Regions from separate parts of the Paenarthrobacter sp. JL.01a genome, predicted to be linked through region 1. Evidence: riboswitches for the same ligand, from Rfam matches in the RefSeq annotation. Region 1 holds a riboswitch; each other region holds the start of a gene.
The links. Region 1 has a riboswitch for cyclic di-AMP ahead of N5P29_RS05095 (M23 family metallopeptidase). Riboswitches for the same ligand answer to the same signal wherever they lie in the genome.

Region 1 (2,193 bases):
TGTGGGCTCTGCGGTGACAACTGCGGTGGCAGCCAGCTGCTGGGTGCTGGAAACTTCCGAGGTGGTGACATCGGTGCCGGCGGCGTTGGCCGGCAGTCCGACGGTGAGGACGAGGCCTGAGGCTGCTGCCAGCACGGCGGCCTGGCGGCCTACGGTACCGGCGTTTGACGAAACAGCCTTCGAAAGAGTGTTCAACGGGTTCGAACGAACCGTTTCAGCGCGGTGGCGCGCAGGGGTAGTGCGTGATGACACGTAGGTAGCCTCTCCCAATGCCTGCGAGGTGAGCTGTCGGATTCGGATGGGAGTCATCCGGCCGCGCTGCTTCCTGGGAAGCTTTGCGACTTAACCCCAAGGCCTTCATGCGAAGACCAAAAGTGGTTCCCCCGCCCCTGCCAGACGAATTTTGCGAACGGACCTCGAGTGGTGGCAGAGCTAGGCAATCCACTCAAGTGCATCGGCCCCCTAAAAAGCCGATGCGCTCTGAAGGTTATAACAATTGAAAGCGAATGTCACATTCAGGTCACGAGACGTGTCATCAATGCGAGAGAGGACCATCAACTGGCTTAGAGCCAGCCCATGGGGTCGACGACTTCGCCGTTGACCTGGACCTCGAAGTGGAGGTGGCAGCCGGTGGAGGCGCCTGTGGTGCCACTGAGGGCAACGGTGTCGCCGCGGTTGACCGTCTGGCCCACTTGGACGTTGAACGAAGACAGGTGGTTGTACGTGGTCTCAAGGCCGTTTCCGTGGTCCACGACCACGCGGTTGCCTCCGCCGTACTCATGCCATCCGGCGAAGGTCACTTTGCCGGCCGCAGCCGCGTGCACGGCAGTGCCGCACTGGGCGACGAAGTCCTGGCCGCGGTGGAAGTCGCCGGTTCCGCCGGTCAGGGGGCTGACGCGGTAACCGAAAGGCGACGCCGTGACCAAGGAGTCAAGGGGGCTGCCCAGGGTTCCCAGGGAGGAGGACCGCTGGATGCTGCCGGCGGACTGTGCGCTGAGCAGTTGCTTCAGCTTTCCATCGGGGTCGGCGGCGGTGGCAACAGCTGCACGGCTGAAGTCGATTTTGGCCGATGCTGCCGCGGAAACCTCGGGCTGGCTTCCTACGGGGCCGCCAACGGCGAGGGCGGATTCGGTCTGGCCCGATTCCGAGGTGGCCATGACGGGGCTGGTAGCCGGCAGCCCGACAGTCAGGACCAGGCCGGTGGCGGCAAGCGCAACTCCGGCCTTCTGCCCGACGCCACTTGCTGCGGCGAAGTCGGCAACCTGGCGCATCGGGCTCTTACGGCGGCGCACCTGACGTTCGGTGTCGCGGGGCCGGATCTCCGTTACGACGCGGGCTGGCCGCAGCTCAGTAGCGGGGCCGGACGCACGACGGCGGCCCCTGACGTTCTGCGATGTCAAACTCTGTTCCTCTCTCAAAAGCCTGCGAAGTTAGCTGTCGGATTCGGGTCAGAGAGTTCAAAGACCCGGTCCGCACGAAGCACTCACGGCACACAGGTATCCCAAAAGGGACTTGCGTTAGTGGGCACTTCTGCTGCGGACTTCACCCCAAGGCTGCTTCTTTAGACAGCCGCTTGTGGTTCCCCCGCCTCTGCCAGTGGTGGTGGTTCACCCAATCCGCTGGCAGAGCTCGGCTCCGGATCAGGTAGCGCTTTGGTATCAGCGCTAGTAGATAACTATAGGGGATTAAGGCCCTCGGTAATAAATTCGTTATCAACAGAAAACGCGACCGCAGCGGCGGCCCCTTATCACTCTTTCCGAAAAAGTGCAGGTCACACGCGCGCGGGCAACGCAGAAGTGAGGTTTGACACGTGAATTTCCGACCCCGGAGGGCGGTCGGTCAGTTGAGGGAGACGAAGACGTGCGCTGCAACTTCCGGCGGAAGCTCCAGTGCGCCCTCGATGCCGGGCACGCGTACCGAGATGTACTCGCCCACGCGTTCGAGGGATACCGGCGCTCCCGGCCGGATCCCGCCCTCGTCCAACTGGGTCAGCAGTTCCGGCTCAACCTGGATAGGCTCGGCCAGCCGGGTGATGACCACGCGCGAATCCGAAGCGTAACTGTCCATGGCCTGGAGGAGGTTGACGTCGATCCTTGGGAATTGCTGGCCGGTCAGGCCGCCCAGGGCTTCGAGCCCGGGAATGGGATTGCCGTACGGAGACTCGGTGGGGTGCTCAAGGAGTTCGTAGAGGCG
Region 2 (2,193 bases), 310 kb from region 1:
GTTCAGGCCCCACTTGATCTGGGTCTGGTAGTTGGTCTGCCAGTCGGCGCCGACAGAAGCCATCTTGCCGGCCGGAAGCGACTGGACAATACCGTACGCACCGCTGGAAGCGTTGGTGGCAGTGGTCCGCCAACCTGATTCCTTCTCCCACAGCGTGTTCAGTGCCGTCATCTCAGAGGCGCTCCAGCCGTAGCTGCCCAGGATGCTGGCGGCGTAGGCCTTGGCGGCAGCGGGGTCGTCAACAGCCTTGGGGGCGGCTGCGGCGGCGGCTGCTTCTGCGGCGGCGGCAGCAGCGGCGTCGGCGGCCTGCTTGGCGGCGGCGTCAGCGGCAGCCTTTTCTGCTGCTGCCTGGTCGGCGGCGGCCTTCTCAGCTGCTGCCTGCGCAGCGGCGGCCTGGTCGGCAGCTGCCTTGTCCGCAGCGGCCTTGTCAGCTGCAGCCTTATCGGCCGCTGCTTTGTCTGCCGCGGCATTGGCGGCGGCAGCCTTTTCGTCTGCAGCCTTCTTGGCAGCGGCGGCTTCTTCAGCGGCCTTGGCGTTGCTGGCCTCGACGGCGGTCTGCGTCTCAGCCACGCGGCTGGCCTCAGGAAGGTTGAGGGCGGCGTTGGCAGCGGTTCCGAGTGATGCAACACCCAGCGCGGCGGCGATGACGCCGGCTACAACGGGCATGCGCTTGCCGGACTTGCCCTCACGGGCGGCCTTTTTGAGGACGGTCTGCGACTTGGTCAACTGGGTGTCGTTCTGGTCGCGGTGACGCGCGGAAGGGCGCGTCTGATCGTTAAGTTCAGACATGTGTGATTACCTCTCAGCGCCTGCGGAGTTAGCTGTCGGGTTCGGATGAGGTCATCCGGCCGCGCGTTACGCTGCGGCTTCACCCCAAGGGCCGGCAAATGCCAGGCCCGGAGACTCTGGGTCCCCCGTCTCTGCCTCGGAGTAAGAACGGACTCCGGGATGTGGCAGAGCTCGGCGCATCCCGGATGCGGGCCATTTGGGGCGACCCACACTTTCGACGGTACAGGAGGTTCCGTCAGAAGTCACATTTAGGTAACAGAGATCACGACGCCGGTGAGTCGCCTTGCCGGGGCCGTTACCTTCAGTCGCTAGCGACGACGGGCAGCCGGACAGCGAATTCTGTCCGCCCCGGCTTGGACGTCACTTCCACGCTTCCGCCATGGGCCGTGACGATGGATTCGACTATCGACAGGCCCAAGCCGGACGTCCCCTCCGCCCCCGACCTTGCGGCATCTGCCCGGGCGAACCGGGAGAAAATCCTGCCCTGGAAATCTCCGGGAATGCCGGGCCCGTTGTCCGTTACGGTAACCACTGCGCTGCCGTCTGCCGAAAGCATCACCCCGGTGACCACCGTGGTTCCAGGATCTGTGTGTTTGCGGGCGTTCGAGAGCAGATTGGCCAATACCTGATGCAACTGCGTGGCATCTCCACGCACCGTGATCGGTTCGTCCGGCAACATCAGCTGCCAGATGTGGTCCGGGGCCATGACTTTCTCGTCACTCACGGTCTCGATCACCAACTGGGTCAGGTCCACGTCCGTGACCTTCAGCGGTTGGCCCTCGTCCAACCTTGCCAGCAACAGCAGATCCTCCACCAGCGTAGTCATGCGTTCGGACTGGCTTTGCACCCGGGCCAGGGACTTCCTGCCATCGTCCGTTAAGGTCTCGGTCATCCGCAGCAGCTCGGTGTAGCCGCGGATGGCCGTCAGCGGCGTCCGCAATTCATGCGAGGCGTCGGCAACGAACTGCCGCACTTTTGTCTCGCTCTCCTGACGGGCCTCCAGCGCGCTGGAGACGTTGTTCAGCATCTGGTTCAGGGCATGGCCCACGCTGCCCACTTCGGTGCCGGGATGGGAAGCCGACGGCGGTACACGCACCGCAAGTGCCACTTCACCGGCGTCGAGAGGCAGCCGCGAAACCTTGGTGGCGACATCGGACAGCTGCTCCAGGGGCCGCATGGTGCGACGGATAATCACGGTGCCTACGAGGCCGATCACCACCAGGCCGCCCAGTGACACCAGAACCATGGTCCAGACCAGCGAAGCCTCTGCTGTCTGCTTGTCCGCGAGCGGCAGGCCCGTGACGATCACATCGCCGTAATTGGTCTTCACAGCCATGAGCCGGTAGTCGCCGTTGGACAGTGTGCGGTCCACGGGACGGTCGCCCGTCGGCAGCGCGAGCAGGA
Region 3 (2,193 bases), 640 kb from region 1:
GCGTTGCGCGCAGAGCCAACTGCGGCGGATGCTGGCCGAACTGGGCATCGCCGTGGGGCAGAACCTCGTGTCCGCCATGCGCGCCGTGGGCATGCATCTGGTGGGCGTGGGAGAACTCATCACGCCGACGCCCAAGGAAGTGCTCCGGCAGGCCAAGGCGGTTGGCCAGGCAATCTCCTCAAAGGTTGCACTGCCCGGCGGCCCTGGCATCGCCATTGCCTAGCTGCGCAGGCGCTGCAAACCCATACTTAAAGCCCAAAGGCCGGTGTCCTCGAAGAATCAATCTTCGGAAGACACCGGCCTTTGCGTTGATGCGTGAGGCTTATGCGCCAGCGCGTACGTAGGTGATGGGACCCGTCGCGGTCAGCCAGCTGATCGGGTGGATGCCCGTCTGGTTGCCGTTGATGCCACCGCTGATGGCCTGGCCGTTGCCGATGTAGATGGCAACGTGGCCCGACTGGACGATCATGTCGCCCGGCTGGGGGTCACTGACAACCTTGCCGTAGTTCATGAACTGCATGGGTGCCAGGTCGCCAACAGGGATGCCTGCGGAGCCGAGGGCCCGCTCAACCATGGCGGTGCAGTCCTGCATGATGCCGATCTGGGCGTAAGCCGAGGCAACCATGGCAGCGTTGACGCCACCAGCGGCAGGAGCCGCAGCTACCGGAGCGGCAGCAGGAGCAACAGCGGCCGGAGCAGCAACTGCAGCCTGGGCGGCGACAGGAGCCGCAGCAGCAGCGACGGTAGCGGTCTTGGGAGCGGGGGCCTCAACGACCGGAGCCGGCTTTTCGATGACCGGAGCCGCAACAGAAGCAACTGCGGGACGCTCGAAGTTGATGGTCGCCGTCGAAAGGGCGGTTACAACCTGGGTCGGAGCCTCGGATGCGGTCTCGGCGACCGTGGCAGGGCTGGAGTCACGCTGGGCCGGAGCCTCGGCTGCGTGGGCAGCTACGGAGCCGGTCAGCACGAGTCCGGAAGCTGCTGCGATAACGGCTGCCTGGCGGCCAGCGCCGGAAGCGTTGCTGGCAACTGCCTTGGAGATGGAGATGAACGGATTAGGACGTACGCTGTCCGCCTTACGACGGCCGCGAAGAATGCGTGAAGACATGAAAGAGCCTCTCCCGATGCCTGCGAGGTTAGCTGTCGGATTCGGATGGGAGTCACCCGGCCACTATCTCCCGCTGAGCGGAAGCTTCGTGACTTCACCCCAAGGCGCGCTCGTAAGCGGCCCAAATTGGGTTCCCCGTCTCTGCCGTAGGTTTGTCTGCGAACGGATTCCGGACTGCGGCAGAGCTAGGCAATCAGGCCGGAAGTGCCTGCTACGTGGAACAGGCACAGGTACCACCGTACGCGATGATCGCTGCGAAGTCACATTTAAGTAACGGGAACCGTTGCCTTGGCGTGTCGCAGTGACCGAACCGAGATATTCGCAGCTATGTAGAAAAGCCCGTCATTCCGCGGATGCGGGGCCTTCCGAGTCATCGGAAGCAGCAAGTTTCTTCCGTGCTGTCACAGCAAGGAAGATCACGAGCCCAACTGCCACTGCTGCGATCACAACGATGCTCCATGGGAAAGGCTGGGACGCGTCAGCCGCGGGAGCGCTGCTGCCGGTTCCCGGAGGTGCCGAACCCACGGACGGGACCGTGGCCGACGTCGCCGATCCGGAAGGTGAGGCCGCTGCGGAGCCGCTGGCCGCCGTCGTGCTTCCAGCGGTGGCCGTGAACTTGAAGGTGCCTTCGATGGGGTGCGAATCGGAGCTGACGACGCGCCAAACCACGGTGTACTCCCCCGCAGGGGCGCCCGCGCGAAGCTTCTGCACCGCCTGGCTGTCGATGATTTCCACGGGTCCGTCAGCCCAGTTTTCACCGCCGGCGGTTACAGTGACGCCCGAACCGATGGCCAGGGGCCGGTTGTTGAACGTAATGGAGACCGACGCCGGAACTTCAGCCACGGTGGCACCGTTCGCCGGCGCCGTGGATTCCGCGACGTCGTGCGCGGACGCCGGTGCCGCGGAAAACAGCAGGGCGGAGGCGAAGGCAAAGGCGGCGACGACGGCGGCCAGAAGCGGGCGGATGGTACGCATGGGGCGGTTTCTCCTAGTGTTGGCTTCCTTACAGACTAGGGGAATGGTCCGAAGCCCCCACATTCCACGGCATAGGATTTGATAGCACACTCCCCCCAAAACCCGGAGAC
Region 4 (2,193 bases), 1.3 Mb from region 1:
TGGCAACTCCAGCGGCCCCTCCGGCGTCGGAAAGTGGACGTGCGGCTGCTGCTGCAGTACCGGCCGTGCCACCCGGTGTGGACTGTGGTGCGGGGCAAACGGATGCTCATTGCAACACATCCCGGGCAGCGCTCAGGAGCGATTCCAAGGTGGATGCTTGCGGCTTCGGCGTGTTCGGGTTGCCGGTGGGCCGTGGCTTGGAGGTCTCCGTGGGCGTGGGTGTCGGCGTAGGAGTTGCTGTCGTGGTCGGAGTCGGGGTTGTAGTCGGCGTCGGCGTGGCTGGCGGAGTGGTGACCGTGTCCGACGGCACGTCGCTGGGAGCCGGCGCGGGCTGGGCCGGAGTCGTTCCGGGCGCAGGCGTCGAGGTCACGGGCGGTGCAGCAGCCGGGGCTGCCGCCGAAGGTACCCAAACCGGAGCGGCCAAGGAGACGTGCGGTGAGGGAACCGACGACGGCGAAACCGCCGCAGGTGCCTCCGGGACCGTTGCCGGCTGGCCGGCTTCGGACGAGGCTGAACCCGATGACGACGGGGACGACGCCGTGGTGTAGGACGTCCGTGGTGCCGGTGCGGCGGAGCCCGATTGGCGGTCAGCGTTGCCGCCGCTGGCTTGGTTTGTGGGTGCTTCCTGCCCGAAGAAGGGAAGATGCAGGGCCTGACCCACGGATCCTGCGGTCAGGGCGAGTCCCAGCGCGCCGGCAACAATTGCCATGCGCTGGCTCATGTGCTTCACGGACGCGGCTTTCCGCAGGACGGCTTGGGGTTCGCGGCCGAATGTCGAGGTCGCGCCGAGGCCCGCAGCGTTAAGAGGAGCTGGCGTCTTGGGTGCAGCGGCGGCGGCCGCGGGAATGGCCGCAGTGGCCGGATTTTCCTGCCGGACGATCGGGATGGCGGACGTTGAAGGGCCCGGCGTGGTTGAAGCGGGAGCTGCGGCCCGGGCGGCCTCGACAACCGGGATGGCCGCGGTCGCCGGTTCCGGGGGCACGGATTTCGCTGCCAGGGTTTCTGCCGGCTCAATCACGGCGCGGGCTGCCCGTTCCCGCTCAGCGGCGCGGGCGGCGGCGCGCGTGGTGGGAATCGCCGCAGTGGCGGGTTCCGGCGTCGTACTTTCTGTACCGGCGACCTGTCCGCTGGGTTGGGCCCGACGGCGTCCGGTTGGCTTGGTGCGCTCGCGTTCGAGTTGCGCGCGGCGCGTGTTATCCATGGTTGGGGACATGGTTGTGCCTCTCAACGCCTGCGAGGTTAGCTGTCGGGTTCGGACGAGGCCGTCCGGCCGCTGGTTGCGGCTTCACCCCAAGGGCTTGCGGAGAAAACAAGCCCGGAGAACTGTGGGTCCCCCGTCTCTGCCGCGGGTCTGGCGGATCCTGGATTGCGGCAGAGCCCGGCGTCAATCCAGAAGCGGCCCAGCGGAGATTCGGGTCGCCCTACGACCGTACAGTAGCCGGAAAGTAAAGTCACATTAATGTAACGGGCGGAACGTCCGCCCCTTCGAGAGGGCTCTACCGCTTAGGCTTCGGGGCCGGCCGAAGTCCGGAAGGCACTAGCCTTGGGCGCCTACTGGCCGGTAGACATGAGCTATGGACCTGCCTGTGATGCCGCCCGTTTCGCCCATGCTCGCCAAGTCTGTCCCGAACATCCCCGACGTTGGGCATTACGAGCCCAAGTGGGATGGGTTCCGGACCATCGTCTTCAAGGACGGGGACGAGATCATCCTGGGCAGCCGCAACGAAAAGCCCATGACGCGCTACTTCCCGGAGCTCGTTGAAGCCCTGAAGAGGAACCTTCCGGACAAGTGCGTGGTGGACGGCGAGATCATCCTGATCCAGGGCAACAGGCTGGAGTTCGAGGTGTTGCAGCAGCGGATCCATCCCGCGGACAGCCGGGTGCGGATGCTTGCGGAGAAGACGCCGGCGTCGTTGGTGGCGTTCGACCTTCTTGCCCTCGGCGAGGAGGATCTCACGGTAAAGCCCTTCGCAGAGCGACGCGCGGCCTTGGAGAAAGCCCTCGCCAACGCTGAGCCGCCGGTGTACGTCACGCCCGCGGTGACGGACCTGGAGCGGGCGAAGGAATGGTTCGTGCAGCTTGAGGGAGCAGGGCTCGACGGCGTGCTGTCCAAACCGCTCGACGGCACCTATCAGCCGAACAAGCGGGTGATGTTCAAGACCAAGCATGAGCGGACAGCCGACTGTGTCGTTG

Region 2: it holds a riboswitch for cyclic di-AMP, as region 1 does, so the genes downstream of both, N5P29_RS03565 (aggregation-promoting factor C-terminal-like domain-containing protein) here and N5P29_RS05095 (M23 family metallopeptidase) in region 1, are expected to answer to the same signal.
Region 3: it holds a riboswitch for cyclic di-AMP, as region 1 does, so the genes downstream of both, N5P29_RS01975 (NlpC/P60 family protein) here and N5P29_RS05095 (M23 family metallopeptidase) in region 1, are expected to answer to the same signal.
Region 4: it holds a riboswitch for cyclic di-AMP, as region 1 does, so the genes downstream of both, N5P29_RS19395 (hypothetical protein) here and N5P29_RS05095 (M23 family metallopeptidase) in region 1, are expected to answer to the same signal.

Annotation. Positions count from the first base shown of each region.
Region 1 is NZ_CP104877.1:1,033,073-1,035,265, reverse strand. Features, by position in the region: gene N5P29_RS05100 (C40 family peptidase) at 1-252, opposite strand, end outside; cyclic di-AMP (ydaO/yuaA leader) riboswitch at 257-425, opposite strand; gene N5P29_RS05095 (M23 family metallopeptidase) at 564-1,400, opposite strand; cyclic di-AMP (ydaO/yuaA leader) riboswitch at 1,405-1,645, opposite strand; gene N5P29_RS05090 (iron-dependent transcriptional repressor DtxR) at 1,840-2,193, opposite strand, start outside.
Region 2 is NZ_CP104877.1:725,302-727,494, forward strand. Features, by position in the region: gene N5P29_RS03565 (aggregation-promoting factor C-terminal-like domain-containing protein) at 1-789, opposite strand, end outside; cyclic di-AMP (ydaO/yuaA leader) riboswitch at 793-976, opposite strand; gene N5P29_RS03570 (sensor histidine kinase) at 1,091-2,193, opposite strand, start outside.
Region 3 is NZ_CP104877.1:396,230-398,422, reverse strand. Features, by position in the region: gene N5P29_RS01980 (NAD(P)/FAD-dependent oxidoreductase) at 1-223, shown strand, start outside; gene N5P29_RS01975 (NlpC/P60 family protein) at 323-1,108, opposite strand; cyclic di-AMP (ydaO/yuaA leader) riboswitch at 1,112-1,300, opposite strand; gene N5P29_RS01970 (copper resistance CopC family protein) at 1,451-2,083, opposite strand.
Region 4 is NZ_CP104877.1:4,089,245-4,091,437, reverse strand. Features, by position in the region: gene N5P29_RS19395 (hypothetical protein) at 107-1,201, opposite strand; cyclic di-AMP (ydaO/yuaA leader) riboswitch at 1,217-1,367, opposite strand; gene N5P29_RS19390 (ATP-dependent DNA ligase) at 1,575-2,193, shown strand, end outside.